2 regions of the Brevibacillus ginsengisoli genome follow, and region 1 is predicted to be linked to the other one. Evidence: riboswitches for the same ligand, from Rfam matches in the RefSeq annotation. Region 1 holds a riboswitch; the other holds the start of a gene.
What was found. A riboswitch is a leader RNA that binds a small molecule or an ion and turns the genes downstream of it on or off. The one in region 1 is predicted to bind FMN.

Region 1 (4,416 bases):
AGCGGTCACTGGATCGCCGTTGCTCCACTTGGCGTTTTTGCGCAGCTTGAACGTGAATTTCGTGAAATCAGGCGTATTCTCGAAGCTTTCAGCAATGGCGTTGTCTAACTGCCCTTTAAGGTCATAGCTTGTCAACCCTTCAAAAAACGCATAAATCATATCAAAAGAGTCCGCATCTGTTGCAATCCCTGGATCAAGGGAAGTAGGTTCGTTGTTGATGCTCCAATGAAGGACTTTGGATTCAGGATTGGTGGGCTTGGTTGTTGGTGTGGTTGATTGCTGAGGCTTTTGGGCGGTTTCTTGGGTGGTGGGTGTACATCCGACGATTGGTCCTACCATTAATAGTAGACAGGCGACAATGGAAATACTCTTTCTCAATAAAATCCCCCCTGTGAATAAAGTTGCTTACATTCTTATAATTATATAATTATTCTACTATTCAGACTATTATTGATTCAAGCTTGTGTCAATGATTTCATTCACTAAAGTTTTGCAGTTTCAAGCAATTGCCTCGTAATTATGGGCTGTACAGAAAAAACAACCGCTGTGAATCACCACAAGCGGCTGCTGCTTGAACGAAAAGCTGTTAGTCAAAGTATCGTCTCGCCGGCCACGAGCCATGCAACTTGCGAATCTGAATGATTTCGCCAATATGATAGGCGTCATGGTTGATGATGCTCATGATTTGCTTTCGAAGAGGCTGGGAAGGTGATGGTCGATCGAGATCGTCTTCACTTAGGGTAGATACCTGGTTTTTCAGTTCTTGATAGACGTGATCCACTCGATTAAGTGTGGCCTGCCATGCGGCTTCGTCAAGTGTTTCTGCTTGGCTAGAGAACGTCTCGTCATTGTTTGCCGCAGGGTTGGTTGGATCGACACCATGAATGCGTTGAATCAGTCGCTCTTTGTAGTACAGCAAGTGATTTACGGTCTCCCAAATCGAATTCACAGCGGCTCCAGCTGGTCGCCAACTAGCAATTTCTGCAGTGACACCTTCCAAGGCTGGTTTTAGCGGGGGATACCAATCTTCCTGATCATAGGTAAACGATAATTGTTCTAACAAGAAATCAACCTGACTCATGCCGTTCTCCTCCTTGTTTTTGACTACTTTTCTGTCCTTCCACGCGCTATAATGACGATAACAAACAAGTGCGTAACCACCAAATCTAATTTAGATAGTTACACTTAAGAATATACTACCACATTATGGTAATCGTTGACAATGAGCAAGGCAGGGGGCTTATCCTGATGGAACATATCTGTATCGACTTTATGAATAGCGATTGGCGGGATTGGCGGGGATCGGGACGCCGTGAAGACCGACTGGACAAGGAATCATGGCTTGCGGAGTTTTTGGGGCATTGGAATTTGACCGCTCCATTACCGGTAGATGCGGATATGCGACAGGTTTTGGGACAGCTGCGAGACAGATTACGTGCGATGGTCGAAGCGGTCGTAGACGATCAAGTATTAAATGAAGCTGATGTAGACCTTCTGAACCGAGTGATGAAGCGAGTTTCAGCTTATCATCGACTTGTGCCTGAAGGAAAAAGCTATCGGATGGAGCTAGTCCCCTTGGGGAATGCTTGGGATCTGGTGCTAGAACGGATTGCGGTCTCTTTTACTCAGTTGTTGGCGGCGGGAGATCTTCGTAGGATCAAGATTTGTATGAATGAAGATTGCCGCTGGATTTTCTTTGACGAGAGTCGTAACCGAACCAGACGGTGGTGCGATGATGCTTGCTGTGGCAACCTGTTAAAAGTACGCCGGTTTCGCGAACGCCAAAAGCAAAAACAAGACAATCAAAAAATTTAATCTTGGGAACCATTTCTCCTTTATGCTATAATGCAACCAACTGAATAGAACCTTCAGGGTAGGGTGCAATTCCCGACCGGCGGTGAAGACCAATGTGTCCAAGCCCGCGACTCGCTATTCGCTGAATTTGAGTAGTGACTGACTTGGTGAGAATCCAAGGCCGACGGTAAAGTCCGGATGGAAGAAGGTGGATTTAGTCTTTACAACCATTTTCGAAAAAAGTGGCCGTATAAGGCTTATTTCACGATGCCCTGAGCGCAAATGCCAGGGCATTTTTATTAACTGAATAATACCTTCGGGGTAGGGTGCAATTCCCGACCGGCGGTGAAGACCAATGTGTCCAAGCCCGCGACTCGCTATTCGAATAACTTGGGTAGCGACTGACTTGGTGAGAATCCAAGGCCGACGGTAAAGTCCGGATGGAAGAAGGTGAATTTAGTCTTTACAACCATTTTTTGCGAAAAAAGTGGCTGTTCAAGGCTTATTTCACGATGCCCCGAGCTAATGCTTGCGGGCATTTTTTGTAGTTAGGTACTACAAGCGAGCTTAGTGGGACGAAGTCTTTTCTTATTCTCGTGTCGGGCAAGCAAGTGTAAGCAGGAAGACGTTAGAAAAAGGAGGAGAGCCATGTGAACGATGAAGCCTACATGTCAATGGCCTTGCAGCTGGCCAAAGGAGCCATGGGTCAGACAAGTCCCAATCCAATGGTAGGCGCCATTTTGGTAAAAGATCAGGCGATTGTCGGCATGGGAGCACATCTGCGAGCAGGAGAAGCACATGCAGAAGTCCATGCGATTCGGATGGCTGGCGAGAAGGCCAAGGGAGCGACCATTTATGTAACGCTTGAGCCTTGCAGTCATTACGGGAAAACCCCTCCTTGCGCACAGGCCATTCTCCAGGCGGGAATCCGACGCGTTGTGGTCGCAACTCTCGATCCGAATCCGCTAGTTGCTGGAAAGGGTGTAGGCATTTTGAGCGAAGCGGGTTTGCAAGTTCGTGTCGGCGTGCTGGAAGAGGAGGCGAGGCATCTCAACGAGGTATTCTTTCACTTCATCACGACGCGCAAACCCTTTGTGACGGTGAAGACTGCCAGTACATTGGATGGCAAAATCGCCACCAAAACCGGGCATAGCCGATGGATTACGGGAGAACAGGCGAGAGAAGAGGTTCATCGCTTGCGACTTCAGCACGATGCCATTCTAGTTGGAGTGAATACGATCATTGCGGACAATCCCGCTTTGACTACGAGGATTCAAGGAGAAGGGACGGCAAAGCAACCGATCCGGCTGATTATGGACTCAACTCTGCGGATTCCGTTCACATCACGAGTCGTCACCGACGGAAAGGCGCCTACCTGGGTCATAACCACGAGACGAGCGGCGGCAGAGCAATGTGACAAGCTTCGGGAGCTGGGAGTGAACGTCGTGGTGATGGAGCAGGAACAGATCGGAATTGAGCCGATGTTGAAGTGGTTAGGAGAGAGTGGGATTACATCCTTGCTGGTTGAAGGAGGTTCTGCCGTGAATGGGGCGTTCCTACAAGCGCAATCTATTAACAAGATGATCAGCTATTTCTCGATGAAGGTAGTGGGAGGCGCTCATGCTCCCACTGCATTCGGTGGTTTGGGCTTCGCGCAGATGGACGAAGCGGTTCTCATAGACCACGTTGAGATCGAGCGAATCGGGAAGCACGATGTACGAATAAGCGGATATCCAGTTTGGCCTGTGTAGGCTGGAGGGAGGTTCTAACCAAGATGTTTACAGGGATTGTGGAAGAATGCGGAACGCTTGAAAATATAAAAACGAAGGCTACTCATGGCACACTTGTTTTTCGTGCTGATCGAGTGTTGCAGGGAGTCCAGCTGGGAGACAGTATCGCAGTGGATGGGGTATGTCTAACCGTTACCACCTTCACTAGCTATCAATTTACAGCGGACATTATGCCGGAGACCATGAAGCATACCAGCTTGGGTCGATTGAAGCAGGGAGATCAAGTGAACTTGGAGAGAGCGATGCTGGTTGGAAGCCGATTCGGAGGTCATATTGTATCCGGACATGTGGATGGTACGGGTACGATTCTTTCTCGTCAATCGTTCGCCAACGCAGTTTTGTTTCGAATCAAACCCAATGATCCATCCTTGTTGCGGTACATGATTTTACGAGGTTCGATCACGGTCAGTGGTATCAGCCTGACGCTCGTTGACGTGACCGATCAGGAGTTTAGCGTCTCCATCATACCTCATACACTAGCACACACCAGTCTTGGGGCTAAGCAGGCAGGCGATATCGTGAATTTGGAATGTGATGTCATTGGCAAATATGTAGAACGCTTGTTGCAGCAATCAAACGAGAACCCTGCTAGAAATGCACAATCAAAAATCAGTACCGACTTTCTGCGGGAAAACGGATTTTTATAGAAATTCCCCGTTTCTTTCGGGAGAAAAACGGAAGGTGGGATGAATCGTGTTTCATTCAATTGAACAAGCACTGGAGGATCTAAAACAAGGGAAAGCGATCATTGTGGTTGACGATGAGGATCGTGAGAATGAAGGGGACTTCGTCTTGCTGGCGGAGTTTGCGACTCCTGAGATGATTAATTTTA
Region 2 (4,416 bases), on a different contig from region 1:
CGATATTGAAGCGCTCTGTAAACGGGTGCTGGTTATGGACAAGGGCAAACTAATTTTTGACGGTCAACTGGTCGATCTGAAAGAAAAATGGGGCAATGGAACTGAGGTTATTTTCTCCTTCAAGAAAAAAGTGACACTGGATCAGCTGCGAGCTGTCTTGAACGATCTTCCTTGCGAGCTTGAGATCGAAAATGAGTACGCGATTAAAGTTCAACTGAAACGTAGCCAGGAGATGCTGCCGTTCCTGCTCTCGACAGTGATGTCTAGCTTGGATGTAAGTGATGTGAAGATTACCGAAGCAAGTACGGAAGATATCGTGCGCAATATTTACAGTACGGACGATAGCGGGGTTATCAGCTATGGGTAAATTATATGCCGAATTAATCCGTATGCGTTTTCTGACTCTGCTAGCTTACCGTGTGAATTACTATAGTGGGATCATCATCTACGGGATTAACATTGGGGCGTACTATTTTCTGTGGGGGGCGATTTACGGGAATCAATCCAATCTCGCCAATCTTTCTGCGATCCAAATGACGGCCTACGTAGCGATTTCGTGGATGTCGCGCGCTTTTTACTTTAATAATATTGATCAGGAAATCGCCCAGGATGTTCGTGAAGGAAAAGTGGCGATTGAGATGATTCGTCCCTATAACTATTTATCGGTGAAAGCGGCGCAGGCGTTGGGCGAGGGGATCTTTCGCTTTCTGTTTTTCGCCGTGCCAGGGATTATTCTCGTCAGTTTGTTTATCCCGGTTCATTTTCCGACGTCAGCGCAGACGTGGGGCGTCTATCTTTTCAGCCTACTCATGGCGTTTATCATCAATACCCAAATTAACTTGCTCACGGGTGTGCTTACGTTTTTCTTTTTGCGAAACGAGGGGATGATGCGGGCAAAGCGGGTGGTTGTTGACTTATTGTCAGGTCTCATTCTGCCGATCAGCTTCTTCCCGGGATGGGCTCAATCGATTCTTCACTTTTTGCCTTTTCAAGCGATCAACTACTATCCCAGCATGATTTTCGCTGGAGCGGTTCCAGCATCCCAGATAGTCCAAGTGCTGCTGCTTCAACTCGTTTGGATCGGCGTTCTGTTAATACCCATCACCGTATTGTGGAACCAAGCGCGACACAAGCTCGTGGTGCAAGGAGGATAGTTGATGAAACAGGTGTATTTGTTGTTTTCCCATTACCTGAGCCAATACTTCAAAACAAGATTAGCCTACCGCGCTGATTTCATCGGAGAATTTTTCTCGAACCTCATTAATGAATTGATCAATTTGGTGTTTATTCTCGTGGTCTTTCAGCATGTTTCCACCTTGAAGGACTGGACTCGTGACGAGATCATCTTTATCTATGGCTTTTTTCTGGTGCCTTATGCGGTATTTACGATGTTTTTTGGCTTTTGGGATTTTAATGAACGGTATATTATTCGCGGGGAAATGGACAGAGTATTGACTCGTCCGATCCACAATCTGGCGCAGGTTTGTTTGGAGTCGATTGCGCCGGACCGCATTTTTGGTGTGATCACGGGATTGATTATTATGGGGTATGCGGCGATTCGACTGAATCTGCAGTTCGCCTGGTATGATGTCTTCGTGTTCATTGGATTGGTCATCAGCAGCGTTCTGATTTATGCGGGAGTTTATACGGCTATCGCGGCTGTCAGCTTTTTCTCCGATTCTCGAACAGGAATTGCGCCGATGATCTATAACATCCAGAACTATGGCCGCTATCCAGTTGATGTTTACAACAACGTGATCAAGTTCATTCTTACCTGGATATTGCCGTTTGCCTTTGTCGGCCTTTACCCATCCGCCTATTTCTTGGGCAAGAAGGATTGGTACCTTTTCACCATGCTGACACCGTTGATGGGCATCGTCTTTTTTGCGTTGGGATTGCTGATTTGGAACTGGGGAGTAAAGAAATACCGCGGAGCCGGATCATAAAATTATTACCAGATGATTGTCAAGAAACATACTTCCCAAGTATAATGAATTCGTGAAAATCACATATTCCTTCGGGGCAGGGTGCAATTCCCGACCGGCGGTGATCACATTTGTGTAAGCCCGCGAGCCTCTCGCTGTTAAGGCAAGAGTGCAGGATCTGGTGAGATTCCAGAGCCGACAGTACAGTCTGGATGGGAGAAGGATGACGACAGTGCGTTTGTACACGTGCTTTGTTTGTGCATGCGTATGGTGATCATGAGGCTTGGGAAGTCAAAAGCCTTTGGTTCGCTATACCCTTATGCATAGGGTTCGTCCAATCATCATGACCTCGGAGTCTTTACTTCGGGGGCTTTTTGCGTGGTTGGGATATCCGGTAGCTAGTGTTGCGTATCTGTTGCCATTCCTCAAAAGAAGGAAAAACAAACTGAGGAGATGGTAATCATGCAACAAACGCAAGTACACTCGGGACACTTGTCCAAAACAAGAAAGCTGGTGGCGATTCCATTGTTTGCCGCTGTAGCGTTTATCCTGCAGTATCTGGAATTTCCGCTGCCGCTCTTTCCTACTTTCTTAAAGCTTGATTTCAGCACGTTGCCAGGTCTGATCGGCGGTTTGATGTTCGGTCCCGCTGCCGGGGTACTGATTGAACTGATTAAAAACATCCTGCACTTATTGCTGAAAAATACAGATGGTCTTCTTGTGGGGGAATTGGCTAACTTTATCGCAGGAGCGAGCTTCATTCTAGTGACGGTTGCCTTGCAGCGTGTACGTGGAGGCAAAAGCGGATTTGTGCTTGGTCTTCTTGGAGGCACCATCTTGATGACAGCTGTAATGTCTGTGGCCAATTATTATGTGTTGATGCCAGCCTATTCGGTTCTTTACCATATGTCGCTGGATGCGTTAGTGGCCAGCCTTCACATGGATAGCTTGTGGTCGTTTATTTTGTACGCGATCGCGCCATTTAATTTATTAAAAGGAATTATAGTCGCTTTAATCGCATATCCGATCTTTATCAAACTATCTCCGCGTCTGCGTTATATGGCATAAATGAAAAAAGGAGCAATCCCTGTGAGGGTTGCTCCTTTTTGAATGCTACAGTTGTATCTGCTTGTGATTAATCTAGCTCGTCCGAATCAATGAACGGTTCGTCGTTATCATCTGTCGGCGCAGGTGGAGAAAGTGGGAATAGCATGTTGAGGCTCTTGAATTTGCGACGATCAGAGGAGATCTTGAGATCCTTATATTTTTGGATCAGCGCATTATATTCTTGTACAAATGCGTTTCGTTCTTCTTTGGACAAAAATAATTCGGTGACATTATAGGCGAATGTGTCGTTATACTCTTTACGCACATCGACATCGCTTTCTACGAATTGATTTAACGTTCTCATCAAATCTTTCTCTGTGGTACGAAGTGGTGAGAACATAATGTCACTAAACTGTTGCGCGTTTTCTTCAATCATCACGCGCAGATTGACCGAAATGACTTTAGCGATTGGTTGGTAATACTTTTCAACAATGGAGCCTTTTACGCGGGTGTCGACTTGTTCGAGCAAACCAGCACGAACTAATTCTTTCACATGATAATGTAAACGCGCCGCATTTTCTCCGAGTTCTGTCGCGATTTGTTTAGCGGTACGCGGCTCAAGATCTTCGAATAATTCAAGAATTTTCACACGTTCTGGTATAGCAAGGCACTTAAGCGCTTCCGGGTCTGTCACATTGTAAAACTCTCTCATGAATGTTTTCACCGTCCAGATTCTACTAGCGTCAGTTTATAATTCTTTATTAATCCATTGTTTAATTGTAGCGTTTTCTTGGGCGGTGTGCAATGGACTAGCATTGAATCTTTCGTGTATCTATTTAGTTTGTTAAAATAAGACAAACTCATAATTGGAGGAAGGGACTCTCAAATGGTTGAAATTGGACAGATCGCTCCAGATTTTACATTAGAAGCAAGCAATAATCAAACAATCTCACTGGCAAATCTGCGTGGGAAGAATATTGTGCTCTATTTTTATCCCAAAGACATGACGCCAGGCTGCACGACAGAAGCATGTGATTTTCGAGACTATCATCCCGAGTTCGGTAATCTGAATACGGTCGTCCTTGGTATTAGCCCGGATGATGTGAAATCTCACGACCGATTTGTGAGCAAGCATGAATTGCCATTTACACTGCTTGCCGATCCGGATCACAAGGTTGCGGAAGCGTACGGCGTTTGGGTGCTGAAAAAAATGTACGGTCGCGAGTACATGGGCATTGAGCGGACAACTTTCGTCATTGATGCTGAGGGAAAAATCGCGCGTATTTGGAATAAGGTAAAAGTAAAAGGGCACGTTCAGGAAGTTCTTGAATTCGTTAAGCAACTATAAATTACATAAAATACATAGGTAAAGGAGAATGCATAGATGAGTCAGTTGCCGATTGATTACATGGTGGAAGCGTTTTGTGCGTTGGCGAATACCCCG

Region 2: linked by a shared signal. The riboswitch ahead of ACQCN2_RS18795 (ECF transporter S component) and the one ahead of ribD (bifunctional diaminohydroxyphosphoribosylaminopyrimidine deaminase/5-amino-6-(5-phosphoribosylamino)uracil reductase RibD) in region 1 are both predicted to bind FMN.

What each region holds. Positions count from the first base shown of each region.
Region 1 covers NZ_JBNJQR010000007.1:98,953-103,368, reverse strand. Annotated here, with positions in the region: gene ACQCN2_RS15285 (peptide ABC transporter substrate-binding protein) at 1-378, opposite strand, end outside; gene ACQCN2_RS15280 (DinB family protein) at 587-1,081, opposite strand; gene ACQCN2_RS15275 (CGNR zinc finger domain-containing protein) at 1,249-1,815, shown strand; FMN riboswitch at 1,861-2,008, shown strand; FMN riboswitch at 2,103-2,250, shown strand; gene ribD (bifunctional diaminohydroxyphosphoribosylaminopyrimidine deaminase/5-amino-6-(5-phosphoribosylamino)uracil reductase RibD) at 2,445-3,545, shown strand; gene ribE (riboflavin synthase) at 3,569-4,231, shown strand; gene ACQCN2_RS15260 (bifunctional 3,4-dihydroxy-2-butanone-4-phosphate synthase/GTP cyclohydrolase II) at 4,278-4,416, shown strand, end outside.
Region 2 covers NZ_JBNJQR010000009.1:237,388-241,803, forward strand. Annotated here, with positions in the region: gene ACQCN2_RS18780 (ABC transporter ATP-binding protein) at 1-367, shown strand, start outside; gene ACQCN2_RS18785 (ABC transporter permease) at 360-1,154, shown strand; gene ACQCN2_RS18790 (ABC transporter permease) at 1,158-1,946, shown strand; FMN riboswitch at 2,010-2,153, shown strand; gene ACQCN2_RS18795 (ECF transporter S component) at 2,388-2,993, shown strand; gene ACQCN2_RS18800 (helix-turn-helix domain-containing protein) at 3,061-3,684, opposite strand; gene bcp (thioredoxin-dependent thiol peroxidase) at 3,859-4,320, shown strand; gene ACQCN2_RS18810 (M42 family metallopeptidase) at 4,357-4,416, shown strand, end outside.